Regions from separate parts of the Rhizobium sp. UGM030330-04 genome, predicted to be linked through region 1. Evidence: riboswitches for the same ligand, from Rfam matches in the RefSeq annotation. Region 1 holds a riboswitch; the other holds the start of a gene.
What was found. Region 1 has a riboswitch for cobalamin ahead of N434_RS05605 (DUF1636 family protein). Riboswitches for the same ligand answer to the same signal wherever they lie in the genome.
Positions count from the first base shown of each region.

Region 2: another riboswitch for cobalamin. It lies ahead of N434_RS18100 ((2Fe-2S) ferredoxin domain-containing protein); the one in region 1 lies ahead of N434_RS05605 (DUF1636 family protein).

Region 1 is NZ_QKML01000003.1:84,014-92,074, reverse strand. Features, by position in the region: gene cobN (cobaltochelatase subunit CobN) at 1-2,095, opposite strand, end outside; gene cobW (cobalamin biosynthesis protein CobW) at 2,127-3,164, opposite strand; gene N434_RS05605 (DUF1636 family protein) at 3,161-3,586, opposite strand; gene N434_RS25710 (hypothetical protein) at 3,529-3,687, shown strand; cobalamin riboswitch at 3,709-3,928, opposite strand; gene cobO (cob(I)yrinic acid a,c-diamide adenosyltransferase) at 4,063-4,680, shown strand; gene N434_RS05595 (cobyric acid synthase) at 4,682-6,139, shown strand; gene cbiB (adenosylcobinamide-phosphate synthase CbiB) at 6,126-7,091, opposite strand; gene cobD (threonine-phosphate decarboxylase CobD) at 7,090-8,061, shown strand, end outside.
Region 2 is NZ_QKML01000012.1:13,824-21,884, reverse strand. Features, by position in the region: gene N434_RS18115 (ABC transporter permease) at 1-281, opposite strand, end outside; gene N434_RS18110 (ABC transporter permease) at 281-1,195, opposite strand; gene N434_RS18105 (ABC transporter substrate-binding protein) at 1,202-2,698, opposite strand; gene N434_RS18100 ((2Fe-2S) ferredoxin domain-containing protein) at 2,715-3,506, opposite strand; cobalamin riboswitch at 3,598-3,791, opposite strand; gene N434_RS18095 (LysR family transcriptional regulator) at 3,964-4,857, opposite strand; gene N434_RS18090 (hypothetical protein) at 4,980-5,174, shown strand; gene N434_RS18085 (chloride channel protein) at 5,338-7,119, opposite strand; gene N434_RS18080 (MBL fold metallo-hydrolase) at 7,222-8,046, opposite strand; gene N434_RS18075 (TatD family hydrolase) at 8,049-8,061, opposite strand, start outside.

The DNA of each region.
Region 1 (8,061 bases):
CCTTCGCGCTTTCAAGCCTCAACGGATCGGCCTCGCCTTCCGGGCAGCGGCCGAAAATATGTTGACCATCCTTGATGGCGAAATCCTTGAGGTCGCAGAGAAAGGCGTCGATGCGCGACAAAGCCGCATCGGCATCGTCCTTCGCACCCACGCCCGCCTCTGCCGCAAGCCCGGTTTCCAGCGCCTTTTCAACGATCAGTTTCGCCAGCCGATCGCGGCGGCGGCGATCCAGCCCATCGGCCTGCGCATATTCGTCAACCAGTTGTTCCAGAGCCGATTGTTCCGGCGAGAGCCCGGCATTGACCAGCACCGGCGGAACATGGCCGATGGTCACAGCCGCAATCCGCCGTTTTGCCACCGCCGCCTCGCCGGGATTGGAGACGATAAAGGGATAGACCACCGGCAGCGGACCGGTGACGATTTCGGGAAAACAATCGCGCGAAAGCGCCACCGTCTTGCCCGGCAGCCATTCCAGCGTGCCATGCGCGCCGACATGCACGATGGCGTGTGCAGCCGCTACCCGCTGCATCCATGTGCCGAAAGCGACAAGCGCGTGACGCGGCGGCAGGGCAGGATCGTGGTAATCCACCCGCCGATCCTCATTGCGACCCCGGTCCGGCGCAAGCGCCACGAAAACATTGCCAAAGCGGGCAACGCGAAAGCGGAATGCGCCATCAACAAGCACATCGTCACTTTCCGCAGTTCCCCATGTTGCATTCAGGGCAGTTGCGGCAGCGGCCGGCAATGCGGTCAGGAAATCGCGATAGTCAGAAAGATCGACCGTCGCTTCCTGCTGTTCAACGCAGTCGAGCAACGCTCGCGCCGTGTCTGGAATATCCGACACCGCATATCCTGCATCAGCAAGATCGCGCAGCATTTCAAGCACGCTTTGCGGCACATCCAGACCGACGGCATAACCCGTGCGCCCCGGTGCCGCACCCGGATAATCCGGCATCAGAATGACGATACGGCGATCCTGCGGCGGCGCCTGTTTCAATCGCAGAAAGGCCGCGATGCGCTTCGCCACCTGTTCGATACGATCCGCCTCCGGCACATTCAGCAGGCTGCCACCGCCATCCGCCCGCACCTGCTTGAACGAAATCGCCCCGGCGAGAATCCGGCCATCCAGTTCCGGCAGAACCACATGCATGGCAAGATCGGAGGGGTTGAGGCCACGCGCATTTTCCGCCCAGCCATCACGCCGGGTGGTCGCCATCACCACCTGAAAAACAGGGACACCGAGACGGTCAAACAGCGTCCGTCCGTCCTCATCCGTCTGGCTGGCGAAAGCGGTCGCAGCAATGATGGCCGCAGGCTGCAGGTCAGGCAACACACTTTCGAGAAAACGGATCGCTTCCCCGTCCTTCAGGCCGCTGACGAAAATCGGCAGTGGCGCAAAACCGTGCCCGGAAAGTGCGTGGAAGAGCGCATCCACGGGTGCTGCATCAGCCGCCAGCAGCATGGAGCGATAAAAGAGAATGGGCAGTATGACTGCATCGGCTGGAAAATCGGCAAGGGCTTCCGCTTGACTGACAACACCCTGCCCGGGCCGGTAAAATCCGGCCTTCGGCAGAGGCTCGGCCTCGATATCCGGCCACGCGCCATCCTTTGCCAGAGCCGCAAGACCAGTTGCAAGGCTGCCCATATTCGCCTTTCCCCCTTCACGGAAAAAGGAAAGGGCAGAGGCCAGTATCTGCCTGTCCACGGTCGAGGCCGCTTCGAGCTTTTCGTCCCTGTCGCTGCATTCGCCCGGCAATAGCAGAAGCTTGATGCCGCGCCGTCGGGCCATCATGGCAAGCTGATCGACACCATAGCGCCATCGATCCGCTCCACCGAGAATCCGGATAAGGATAACGCGGGCGCGCTCCGCCGTCTTTTCGATCCAGAGATCGACCGACATGGGATGCCGAAGCTCGGAGAGGTTGGCGGCGGAGAGCGACGGGAGAACATCGCCAGCCTGCCGCCACGCCCTTTCCAGCCCGGCAAGATCGCTTGCCGAAAAAGACAGCATCACCACATCCGAACGGGGCTGGTTGAGATCAACCGGCTCGATCAGATCGTCCAGGGACGAGGATGTGGTGGCGAGAATATGCATCTAAGGCATTCCCAGTAAAAGTCCGTAGCGGTCAGGCGGCCAGCATCTGCTCGATCTTTTCGCGGTTGATGCCCTTTTCACCAATGATAACGAGCCGGCTGCGGCGTTCCTCACCCGCCGCCCATGGGCGGTCATAATAATGATTGACGCGGCTGCCGACAGCCTGCACCTGCAGGCGCATCGGCTTTGCGGAAACTTCGATGAAACCCTTGATGCGCAGGACATTTTCCGCAGCCGCCGTCTCGGCGATGCGGGCTGCCAGCGCCTCCGGGTCGCTCACGGCCGGCAGGTCGATGACGAAGCTGTCGAAATCGTCGTGTTCATGGTCGAACGCGCCATCGTGATGGGTACGGCGGTTTTCGATATCCTCTTCCACCGCAAGGCCAAGGCCGATCAGCACGGCAGGATCGATGGCGCCATTCGACGCGACAACGATCTTCGCCGCCCTTGGCAGGTGTTCGAGCACATGAGCCTTCGCCTTCTCGAGACCGGCATCGTCAAGAAGATCGGCCTTGGTCAGCACGATAAGATCGGCGCAGGCGACCTGATCCTCGAAAACTTCCTCTACCGGATCATCGTGATCGAGCGCCTCGTCATTGGCCCGCTGGGCGGCAAGTGCTTCCATATCGTGGGCAACCTGTCCCTCGGCAAGGGCTGCGCCATCCACCACGGCCACCACGGCATCCACCGTCACGCGGCTCTTGATCGCCGGCCACTGGAAGGCCTGCACCAGCGGCTTCGGCAGGGCGAGACCCGACGTTTCGATGAGGATATGCTCCACCTTCGGCTGGCGGCTAAGGATTTGTTCGATAGCGGGCTGGAAATCATCCGCCACCGTGCAGCAGATGCAGCCATTGGCCAGTTCGACGATGTTTTCTTCCGGGCAGCTTTCAATACCGCAGCCCTTGAGAATTTCGCCATCGATGCCGATATCGCCGAATTCATTGACGATGATGGCGAGCCGCTTGCCATCCAGCTTTTCGAGCAGGCCGCGCAGCAGCGTGGTTTTTCCGGCCCCCAGAAAGCCGGTGACGATGGTGCAGGGAACGCGGTCCAGAAGGGTGCTCATAATCTCTCCTCGGTAAAATCGAATGGGGGAATGCGCGCCACCATGCCGCGCTTTAACGGTTCGGGGCGGCCGCGCCAGGGCATCAGGCCATCGGGGGCGGCGGCCAGCAGCCTTGCGCCAGTCAGCAGGTCTTCAGCGTCACCGGGTGTCAGGCCGCCGAACACATAGGACCAGCCATCGGCGCTGCGCAGAACGGCGCTGAGGCCACGCTTGCAATTGGCGAGGCAATTGACGGAACGGACGGCAATTCCGAATTCCTCCGCCTTCGCGATGGTGGCATCGGCAAGACGCGAACCGGGACGCGGTTCGGCATTCGGATCGGCGTCATCGCGACAGCTTCGGCAAACGAAGACAGTCACGCCGGATGCTGTTTCATCCTGTGTGTTTCCGCCTGCGCCTGCAGATGTCGCTGAAATATCCAAACCGTCCCGCTTCCCGCGCCATTAAAAAAATATTCGGGGGTGCGGATATCGAAAACGGCACGCGGACAGGCGCAAACCGGCTGTTCGATCTGACCGACTGACCGGAGCACCCCGCCCGGCAGACGTTTTTTCCTGAAACGGCAGGTCTCCTGGCTTGCGGCTCGATCAACACCCGGACACCGCCTTCCCGAACCCATCTTCAAAGGTCCAGTGGCTTTACGGTGCGGGCTTACCGCTTACAGTTGCGGGGGCAGCCACGGAGTAACCCATTTTCCGGGTGGAACCGTGTTCCCTCTTAGCTTTTCCCGTTGCCGGGAAAAGACCGTCAGTTCGTTACCCTTAGGCCGAACGGACGTAAGGGTCAATGCCGGGGGCCTGCGGCCGGCACATTGCCGGGTGCGGCAAATTGGGTATAGTCGCCGCTCCGAATGGCGGGCACACCGGTTCCCGCGCAGCTGGATAAGAAGGAACATGCGATGACACGCGACATCAGCGACAGCGAAGCCGAACGCCACCGGCAGAAAATGGTCAACCGCAAGACGGTACAGGATGCCGAAGTCGCGGCAAAAACCATCGAAAAAGGCCTGCTGATGGTCAATACCGGCCCCGGCAAGGGCAAGTCCACGGCTGCTTTCGGCCTTGCGCTACGCATGCTCGGCACCGGGCGGCGGGTCGGCGTCGTGCAGTTCATCAAGGGCGCATGGTCGACGGGCGAACAGCAGGCCCTGACGCTGTTCGGCGACAAGGTTGTCTGGCGCACCATGGGCGAGGGTTTCACGTGGGACACGCAGGATCTGAAGCGCGATGTTGCCGCAGCCACGAAGGCCTGGGAAGAAGCCAAGGCCCTGATGGCCGACGAAACCATCGGCCTCCTGATCCTCGACGAACTGAACATCGCGCTACGTTACGACTACCTGCCGCTGGAAGACGTCGTTGAAACCCTGTCCAGTCGCAGGCCCGATCTGCATGTCATCGTCACCGGTCGCAATGCCAAGCAACCACTGATCGACGCCGCCGATATGGTGACGGAGATGACGCTGGTGAAACATCACTTCAAGGCGGGTGTGAAGGCGCAGGCCGGGATAGAATTCTGACATGACCGCGCGGGTGCTGATGTTTCAGGGAACCGGCTCGGATGTCGGCAAATCGCTGATGGTGGCTGGCCTTGCCCGGGCCTTCACCCGGCGCGGCCTGTCCGTCATGCCGTTCAAGCCACAGAACATGTCTAACAACGCGGCGGTGACCGCCGATGGCGGCGAGATCGGCCGTGCGCAGGCGTTGCAGGCACGGGCGGCGGGTGTACCGCTCTCGGTTCACATGAACCCGGTACTCCTGAAACCCCAGAGCGAAACCGGCGCACAGGTGGTGGTGCAGGGCAAGATCGTCGGCAATGCCAGAGCGGCCGATTATCAGCATATGAAGGCCGGGCTGATGCCGCGCGTGCTGGAGAGCTTTGAACACCTGAAACAACAGGCCGATCTGGTGCTGGTGGAAGGGGCGGGCAGCGCGTCTGAAATCAACCTGCGCGCCAATGACATCGCCAATATGGGTTTCGCCCGCGCAGCCGATGCCCCCGTCATCCTGATCGGCGATATCGACCGGGGCGGCGTCATCGCCAGCCTTGTCGGCACCAAAACCGTGCTCGAAAACGATGATGCGACAATGATCGCGGGCTTCATCGTCAACCGTTTTCGCGGCGATCCCGCACTGTTTTCCGATGGCATGCGGATGATTGCGGAAAAGACCGGCTGGGCTTCCATAGGGCTTCTGCCGCATTTTTCCGACGCCGCGAAACTGCCCGCAGAGGATGCGCTCGGACTATCCGGCCCGGCACAGCAAAAAGCCGGTGCAAAAATCCGCGTCGCCGTGCCAATCCTGCCGCATATTTCCAATTTCGATGATCTCGATCCCCTCGACATGGAACCGGATGTGGAGCTGATCCGCATACGGCCGGGCGAGACAATTCCAGCCGATTGCCGGCTGGTGCTGCTTTGCGGCTCGAAATCCACCATCGCCGATCTCGCCGTGCTCAAAGATGCGGGTCTCGATATCGATATAAAGGCCCATGCCCGGCGCGGCGGTTATGTTCTCGGGCTTTGCGGCGGATACCAGATGCTTGGAAAAACCGTTGCCGATCCCGAGGGCATCGAAGGACCGCCGGCGACGGTTGCCGGGCTTGGTCTGCTGGATGTCGACACGGTTCTGACCGGAGACAAGCGACTGGTCTCCGTGAGCGGAGCGACTTTCGATGGCGTTGATTTATCCGGCTATGAAATGCATGTCGGTGAAACCAGAAGCGCTGGAAACAGCCAGCCGTTTTCGATAGTCAACGGACATGCCGATGGAGCGTTATCGCCGGACGGCCGCGTCTTCGGCACCTATATTCACGGTCTTTTCGCGGATGATCACCAGCGCAGCGCCTGGCTGAAGCGGCTTGGCGGCCAGCGTTCGGAACTGAATTATGATGCGCAGGTGGAGGCCGTCCTTGATCGTCTTGCCGCACACATGGAGCAGCATCTCGATCTCGACAGGCTGCTTGCTATAGCGCGATGAGGATTGCCAGAAGACCAAACAGGCCGATCAGCAACCCGTCGGCGATCCGTGCCAGCTGAAGTGCCGTGCGAATATCACCAGCAACGAGCGTCGCCCTTCCGCCTTCACCCATGAAACGCGCCTCGATCATCTGCCCGCCATAGGAACGCGGCCCGGCAAGCGCAAAACCGAGCGCGCCGGCAAGCGCCGCCTCCGGCCAGCCGGCATTGGGAGAACGGTGGTGGCGCGCATCGCGACGGATCGCGGCAATGGCCCCTTTGGGCGATGCGCCTTTCACGAAGAAGGCCGCAATCACAAAAAGACCGCCGCTGAGCCTCGAGGCCGGCAGATTGACCAGATCGTCCAGCCGCGCCGAGGCCCAGCCGAAAGCCTCATGGCGTGGTGACCGATGGCCGATCATGCTGTCGGCCGTATTGATCGCCTTGTAGGCCGCGCCGCCCGGCAGGCCCAGCAGGCCGAGCCAAAGGGCAGGCGCGACAATGCCATCGGAAAAATTTTCGGCAAGACTTTCAATCGCCGCCCGGCAGATCGCCGCCTCATCCAGCTTTTGCGGATCGCGGCCGACGATCATCGATACCGCCCTGCGGCCACCGTCCACCCCATCGCGCTCCAAGGCCGCAGCGACAGCCTCCACATGCTGCTCCAGGCTTTTCTGTGCCGGGAGAGACGCACCGAGGATTGCCACAGCCAGAAGGCCGAAAGGCAGGAGTAGCAAAGCTGATTGCGCAAACCATGCGAGGATCGCCGTCAGCCCGAGAATAACAACGAGTGCCCACACACCCGCCGCCTTGCGCTGCGAAAATGATGCACTCTCCCGGTTCCATTTTTTGTCCAGCAGCGCGATAAGCGAACCGATCCAGGTGACGGGATGGCCGATACGGTTGAACAACCAGTCCGGATAACCGGTCAGGCGTTCGATCACGAGCGACAGGAAAGCGAGAGCAAAGAACATGGGCGAGACAGTATCAGAAAAGGCGCAGGCTGCGATCCGTCACGGCGGCAATCTCGGCAAGGCGCGTCTGATGTTTCCTGACGCACCTGAACCATGGATCGACCTTTCGACCGGGATCAACCCACACTCCTATCCGCATTCGCCCGTTCCCGCCAGCGCCTTCGCCCGCCTGCCGGAACCTGGTGCCGCCGAAGAACTGAAACAGCTGGCGGCAGCGCATTTCGGCGCGCCTTCCGCCCGGCATGTGGCGCTGTCTCCCGGCACCCAGATGCTGATGCCGCTGCTGGCGCAGATTGCGCTTGTCCGGGGTGCCAAGAACGGCGCCGTGCTTTCGCCCGCCTATGCCGAACATGCGCGCACCGCCCGCATGGCCGGGCTGACAATGACGGAGGTGGAGAATATTCACGACCTGTCGGCTTACGATTATGCCGTGGTGGTCAATCCCAACAATCCGGATGGTCGTGTGGCTGATCGCGAAAGCCTGCTCTCGCTGGCCGGATTCATGTGCCGCAAGGACGGCCTGCTCGTCGTGGATGAAGCTTTTATCGAAACAGGTCACGCCGAAACCCTCGCAAACGCCACCGATCAGAACGCGCTGGTAGTCTTGCGATCCTTCGGCAAATTCTACGGCATGGCGGGCGTGCGGTTGGGTTTCGCGATTGCGCATCCTGATGTCGCCGCCGAACTCGAAGCAAGGCTTGGTCCGTGGGCCATTTCCGGCCCGGCGCTGCACATAGCGGCTGAAGCTCTGGCGGACAGGGAATGGCAATCATCCATGCGCCTGCGGCTTTCGCAGGAAGCCCGGCGCATGAATGCTCTGCTGGAAAAAACAAGGCTGAAAATTGCCGGCGGCGCATCCCTGTTTACGCTGGTGCGGGACCATCGGGCCGGCGAACTCTTCGGCCATCTCGGCAGGCGCGGTATTCTGGTTCGCATTTTCGATGAAAGGCCGAACGACATGCGTTTTGGC
Region 2 (8,061 bases), on a different contig from region 1:
CTCTCCTGCCAGCCGCCCAGCACCGCGGCGCCGGCGCCGAGCAAGGTGCCACCGGTAAAGGCGATGGTGCCGACCGACAGAACCACAAGCGCGGTGCGCCATCCGCCCGCCATGAGGCGCGAAAGAAGATCGCGGCCGAGATGATCGGTACCCAGCAGGTGCTGCGCCGTCATACCGGAATGGCGGGCCAGGATATCCACGGCGTCAGGATCATAGGGCTGCCAAAGGGCGCTGAGGAGCAGGAAAAGGGCCAGGATGGCGAGCGCGAAATACCGGAGCATCAGACGAGCCGTGGATCCAGAAGGCGCTGAAACAGCTGCACGACCAGGTTCATGAAGAGCAGCCACAGCGCGATGACCATCACATAGGCCTGCAGCACCATCTGGTCTCGTACCGCGATGCTTTGCACAAGGAACTGGCTGATGCCGGGAAGATTGAAGAGGATTTCCATGGTGGCCGTTGAGCCGATAACCCACCCCGCCTCCGAGCGCACCGCCGAAAGCAGGGCATAAAACGCACCGCGATGCGCGTGGCGCCAGAGCGCCTGCCGGTGCGAAAGTCCCTTGGCGAGAGCGGTGCGAAAATACGGCTGTCGCGTGGTTTCGATCATGTCACGGCGGTAGATACGTGCAAAGACGGCAGCCGAATGGGAGGCGATGAGAAGGACGGGCAATATGATTGCTGTGATGTCGGTTCCGAAGGGTCGAATCCAGCGCAGCTGGACGCCGAGAACCCAGAGCAGGACAAGCCCCAGCCAGAAACCGGGAACAGCCTGCACGAAGACCGAAAATGCGCGGCTGGCACGATCGGCAATACCGCCCGGCCGCGCCGCAGCGCTGAAACCGAGCGGTACGGCGACGGCAATGGCGAGGAGAAGACCGGAAATACCGAGCATGAGCGAGAGAGGCAGACGCTCGATAAACTCCGCAAAGACGGATTCGCCGGTTCGGAAGGATCGGCCCCAGTCACCGGCGACGAAATCCGAAAGCCAGTGCAGATAGCGCAGGATGAGCGGGCGATCGAGGCCCCACCCTTCCCGCAGCGCCGCAACGGTTTCACTCGTGGCCGTCAGGTTCCACACCCGAATGGCAATCTGCACCGGATCGGCGGGCATCCATGCGATGAGCGTGAAGGATGCGAATGAAAGCGCAACCATTCCCAACACGGAATATATGCCGAACCGGAGCAATTGCATCTGACCTTACCGCGCTTCGCCTATATCGCCGCGCAGGACATAATAGTCGGAACCCCACGGCTCGTAGTTCTGCAGCCGCTTCGAAAGGCCGACATACCAGACCGGTGAAACCAGGAAGGATGCGGGAACGTCGGTAAACAGCTTTGCCTGCGCATCAAGCGCGATCGTGGCGCGTTCGCCGGCCTCGCCAGCCGTCGCGAAACGATCGAGAATGGCATCGAATTCGGGCGAGGCGTATTTCGCATAATTGAGCGAGGCGCCGCTGCGCAGCATCGAATTGAGGAAGAACGCCGGGTCTCCGTTCGGTGCGGTATGCTGCGCCCAGAGCGCGATGTCGAATTCACCGGCGGCAGCCACGTCCTGGATATTTTCAACGACCTTCGTGTCGAGTTCGATGCCTATTCTGGCAAGCTGCGCCTTGACCACCGGCAGCATGGTGACGAGGTCCCGGCGCTGCGGATAGGTAATGGCGAGAAGGCGAAGCGGCGTGCCGTCCTTCTCACGCTTCCCTGCCCCGTTTTTCGTCCAGCCGGCTTCGTCGAGAAGCGCTTCGGCCTTCGCAAGATCAGTCTGTCGCTGCTCCTTCCCGGCAAAGGGGAAATAGGCGGCATAAGCGCCGGTCGCGGGTTCACCGCCATTGATCGCAGCGGCGAGTTCCCTGCGATCGAAGCCGAGATCGAGCGCCTGGCGTACCTTGATATCGGCGGTAACCGGCCTCGTTGTGTTCAGGAAAGCGAGATATTGATAACCGACAGGGAAAGACTTGATCGTCAGATCCGGATTGGTTTTCAGACGGCTTACGACTTCTGACGGCAGACCGAAAGCAAGGTCCAGTTCACCCGCTTCCAGCGCCAGCGTCATGCTTTGCGCATCGCCGAACCTGCGAAAGTCAACCGGAGAACGGGCATCCGCATCGGCAAAATGGATGTTCGGCGTGAGCGTCAGTGATGTATCCGCCTTGAAATCCGCAATCTGATACGGCCCGGTGAACAGCGCCTTCCCGTCGGTTGCAGGCTTGTAGGCGATCAGCGGCCATTCCGCGAAAAGCGCCTGAAGAAAAGCCACCGGCTTTTCCGTGGTAATCATCAGCGTCAGGTCATCGGCCGCCTTGAAATCCAGCTTTCCACCCGTTGCCAGCGCCGCCTTGTTGGTCGCAAATGTGTGGTCGAAACCGGCGGCAAGTGCAGCCGCCGTTACAGGCGAACCATCGGAAAAGGCGTGGCCCGGTTTCAGCGTCACTGTCCAGCTGAGATCGCCGGTGCGTTCCACTTTTTCGGCAAGACCGGGCACAAGCCGCCCTTCCCGGTCGACGGTGAAGAGGTTTTCACCCACGCCGTGGCTGACGAGCGCCCAGCCGTTCGATCCCTTTGCCGGGTCGAGGCCGCTCGTGATGTAGGTGGCGCCAACGCGCAATGGCTCGGTGGCGAGAGCGCTGGCGCCCACACCCGTGATCAGGGCCGCAAGCCCGGCCGCGGCCAGACGTGAAAAGCTCTTTGCCGACATTCTATTTCCTCTCATGCTATTCGGACAGATTACGAAGCCGCTGTTTGCGGCCGGTCGGGTGGTAGGCGAAATCGTCAACGACGCGGCCACCCAGCAGGTGTTCGGCAACGATACGGTCGACTGCCTCTTCCGTGACGCCGCCATAATAGGTGCCCTCGGGAAAGACCTGCAGGACGGGCGCAAGGTTGCAGGGGCCAAGACAGGTGGACTTGGCGGTCATGGTGCCCTCACCCGTAATCCGAAGCTTCTGTCGCTCCTGCTGGTTGCGCAGATGGCCCCAGATCGCATCCGCACCCGCCGAATTGCACGGACCACCCTGGCAGACGAGCACGCGGCGCTTCTGTGCCGGGACCAGCGATCCCTCGCCAGCCGGGCGAACAGGCCCAGAGAGGTCAAGCGCCTGCGCCGTTTCGGCAAGATCTTCAAGCAGACGCGCCATCAGGCCGCTCGCTGTGGGGCTTGCTGTTATGGAAAGGGACGGCCACGGCCTGACGTCGCCTGCCCGCCATCGTTTCAGTGTCTTCGTCATCCAGTTGTGAAAACTGGGCTCCAGCGGCAGAATCAGTGGAATGATCAGGATATGGCCGACATCCTCATCGATCAGATTAAGCAGCGCTTCGCGGAGTGACGGTGTTCCCTGTTCCGTGAAGGCGATGCGAACGGTCCTTGCGCCGCAAAGCCCTTCAGCCTGCATTGCCAGACGCTGCATGTCCTGATGAGGCGCGGCGGCAAAGGCGGACTTCGCGACCAGCAGCACGGCGTCGGGCGCGGACGGCTCGTATTGGGTTGGTTGGATACTGTCTGTCACATTGCCTCATTCACGAGGCGGCGTCGAAAATGACAGGGTCTCCGGCTAAAGACCGGAAACAGCCATCATTCCCATGGCACCCCCCGACCACGGAATTACATGATGTCAGGCAGGTCTCCTGGCTTGCGGGTCGAGGCCGTCTCACCTGTCTTCCCGGCATCGCTGCCAGTGACATCGTGGGCGATAGGCTCACCGCTTACAGTTGCGGGACAGCTCCGGAATTTAACCGGATTCCCTCTTAGCTTCCGCCGGGCGGCGGAAGAACCATGACGGAGCGACCCTACACTGCCGCCGGTCACTGTCAACCGCCTGCACGGGTAGTCTGATTTCTGCGCAACAAAGCTTTGCGGTAATGTTACGTTATAAAATAACGTTAAACACGTGGCACGTGACGTCGTCAAGGCTCTCTCTTGTGAAACAGGCTGTTGAGACTGATGTGACCGGATGTCGGATGGCCTCAGCCCCGACCTTTCGCCATCGTCAGATAATCGACCACGGCTCGGGCATGCACGGGAAGCCCGGCGAAACTTCGCGCGCAGATAAGAAGATGACGGCGTGCCCAGACGTCGGAGATCGCGACGGTCTTGAAGGACAAATCGGCCTGATATCGACGGGCATAAACCTCCGGCACGATGGCGAGCCCGACGCCGCTGCTGACCATGGCGCAGATATCCTCGAAACTATCCAGACGGATACGCAGTTTGAACGGCCGGCCTTCACGCGCCGCATGGATTGCCAGATGCCCCTGAAGCGCGCTTTCCGCAGGCAGACCGACAAAAGGTTCGTCGAGAAGCTCCGCGAAAGTCACCATATTCCGGGCCGCGAGTGCATGGCTGGCAGGTGTGATCACAACCAGCCTGTCGATCTCGAAAGGCCGTGTTTCCAGCGTTCCCGTGTCGGTCGTGTCCGCCGCAATGCCGATATCCGCTTGCCCGGCGGCGACGGCCGCAACCACATCGGGGCTCTGGCGTTCCTCGAGGTCTATGTCGATTGTCGGGTGATCCACGAGATATTGCCGGAGAGCGCCGGGAAGATGCGCCATTGCCGCCCGCCCCGAGAATATCCGGACCTGCCCCCGCAGGCCCCGCGCATAAAGCTGGAGATCGCCCCTCATCTGTTCCATCTGCCCGAGAACGATACGGGCATGGTGGGCCAGAGCCTCCCCCGCCGGCGTCACCCTGACGCCACGGGCACCCCGGTCGAGAAGCGATACGCCGCTCATCTCCTCCATGCCGCGGATACGCGCGCTGGCGGAGGGCAAGGCCATCCCCGTGCGGTCTGCTCCCTGCGTAATACTTTCCGCCTCGACCACGTGAAGGAACAGACGGAGATCGGTCAAGTCGAAGCGCATTCGCCCCCTCCAGTCGGGACCCTTCGGATTATCCTAAGGGCTCCCTTGTATCTTCCGCATTGTGCGGAGTCACGGATGGCGATCATTGTCGCCATAGTTTTATTGACCCGGAACGACGATCCATGGACGCCTCCGAAGCCCTTCTCCGCGCCATCGCCTTCAGACTGGCGCTGCTTGTCCTTGCTGTTTTTGCCGCAAGGACGCTCCCCGATAACAGACCGGCAATCGATGCAACGGTGACCGCTGCGGCCACTTACGGATCGCCGCTTCCAGACGAGGACAGCACGGCCTTGGGCGACATGGTTTTGTACGATTAGACAAGCGGCGCCGGGCTGCGCGTAAACTTATGTTTCGGCCGTTGCCGACAGAAAGCGACCGACTATCGATTGCACCATGTCAGCCTCTTCGATCCGGAGAACGTATTGATGACTTGTAATTTCATATAAATATCAATTAATAAAGGTGCTTTTCTAATCTTGTTTATAACTCACCGGAAGCCTCCCGGCGCCTCAATTCGAGCTCTTCGCTGTAGCGCCTGAGCGTATGGCTTTCGGTGAGCAGGCCGACCGGGCGGTTCTCGATCTTGTCATTGACGACGACCAGCGCTTCGCTTTCCGTGGCGTCGAAGGCGGCGGCCGCCTGACGGGCATTCATGGTCGGCAGCAGCACGTCGTTCTTGTATTGCAGGTAGGTTTCGAGGCTGATCTTGCTCGGGTCGCGATCCATCGGATCGGCGTAGATTTCCGGCACGAGGACGATGCCGGCATAACGTCCGTCATCATGGGTCATGATCACCCGTTGCGTCGAACCGAGCGGGAATTTCTCCTTGAAGGCCGCAAGCCCCATGCTGACATTGGCCTTGCGGATATCGGCGCGCATCATCCTGCCGACGGTGAGATCGCGGATCCAGCCAATATCATGGGCGCTGCGAATGCTCTCGCCCCGGAGATGAAAACGCCAGGTCGCGAAAGAATAACCGAAGGTGGTGCGCACCACGAGCGAGGTGGTGATGACGGCTGCCAGTACCAGCGCGGTGATCTGGAAGTCGCCGGTCAGCTCCAGCGCCAGAAATGTCATCGTCAGTGGACCGCCGATAATGGCAGCGGCAAAGGCGCTCATGCCGATCACGGCATAAACGATCGGCGATGTCGACCCATAGCCGATATAGGGTGCGCAGAGCGCGAAAATCTTGCCAAGCAGCGAGCCCATGAACAGCGAGGCGAAAAACAGGCCACCACGGAAATTCGAACCGATGGAGATGGCGCTGGCCGCCGCCTTCAGCAGAAACAGTCCGGCCAGCCCGTATATCGTCAGCTCCGCATCGATATTGAGATGCAGCGCCCCATGGCCGCTTGACAGCACCTGCGGCGAAATCAGCGCGAGACCGCCCACCGCCACGCCGCCAATGGCAGGGCGCAGCCAGCCGGGAATGGCGCTCTTGCGCGCCGTCTCCTCGATGAAGGACACCGTCTGCATGAGCACGATACCGATCGCCGCGCACACGATGCCAAGAAAGATCGCCGGCACATAATCCGCCGGTGTCACGCGGCTGGCATCGATAATATCGATCGATATGCCGTGACCGCCAATAACACCGATGACAGTGGTGGCGACCAGCGCCGAGACGATGAGCGGCGCAAGCGTGACGACGGTGTAGGTGCCGATGATGAGTTCGATGGCGTAGAACGCTCCGGTCAGAGGCGCATTGAAGGCGGCCGCAATCGCTCCCGCCGCGCCGCAGCCGACAAGGATGCGCATGTCCCCTCGCCGCAGCTTCAGCTTGATGCCGATCTTCGAGGCGACGCCGCTGGCAATCTGCGTATAACCGGCCTCGAGCCCGACGGAGGCGCCAAAACCGTTGGAGACGATGTTCTGCACACAGACGATGATACTGTCCGTCAAGGACAGGCGGCCGCCGTGAAGTGCATTGGCCTCGATGGGGTCGACCATGGGCTTCTTGCGGGTCTTTGAAAGAATGAAGATGACCAGGCCGAGCACGATGCCGCCGATGATCGGCCCGGCCAGCACGGTCCATCCGGACAGGTCACTGCTGCTCAGCCGCTCGACACCGAAGACCAGCACATGCAGCGCCGTGCTCAAGGCGCCGATCAGCGCCACCAGAAGCCCCGCCGCAATGCCGATGAAGACGGCGAGGACCACCAGCCCCAGTTCGCCGCGCCGGAACATGGCCCGCAGCCTGCTGGCGCGCAGATTGTCGAAGAAGCTCGCCATACTGGGTGCACGGAAAGGCTTGGTCGACATGCTGTTCCTTTTCGGGCGGCGTCAAGGCGCGACGCCCTTCCTCTTCATTGTTTCAGAGTACATCCTTGTCCCAGGACCGGAAACCGCTTTGGGGGGACGTGCTCAGGGTGCTTCGATCTCGACCTCGAAACGCATCTGGTCATAAGCCGGTTCAACATTATCAGGCGTTTCACGCATCACCGTCTCATAATCGAGCGGAATGTGCATATGGGTCAAGATCGCCCTTTTGGGGGCAAATCTCTCGATCCAGCCGAGCGCCTGTTCCAGCGACAGATGGCTGGGGTGGTAACGGTGCTGCAGCGCGTCGATGACGAGGATATCAAGGCCGGCAAGTTTGGGCAGGCTTTCAGCCGGAAAGTCGCTGACATCGGTGCAATAGGCGACATCGCCGATGCGAAAACCGAGCGAATGCACGTCGCCATGCTGCTGCATATGGACCTTGAATTCTATCGGCCCGCCTGCCCCGTTTATCACCACCGGCGTATCCATGTCCGCGATGATCCTTGGCTCGACGATGGGCGGATAGCTGCTGCCCGGCGGTGTTTCAAGGCAATAGGCAAAACCGTCCTTTATGCGCGCCATGGTAATGCGATCGGCATAGATCGGAATACGGCCCTGCTGAATGGCGAAATAGATGCGCAGATCATCGATGCCATGCAGGTGATCGGCATGTGCATGCGTGTAAAGCACGGCATCGACCGCCTCGACCTTCGCCGCGATCATCTGCTCGCGAAAATCCGGACCGGTGTCGATGACGACAGTCGTCTTGCCGCCATCCGGGCCGATCTGCTCCACCATGAAGGCCGTGCGCGTGCGCCGATTCCTGGGGTTTTCAGGATCGCAGGCGCCCCAGTCGCCGTTGATGCGCGGAACGCCGGGAGACGACGCGCATCCGAGAACCGTGAAGCGGCGACGGTAAGTTGCCACGCCTACACCCTTGTC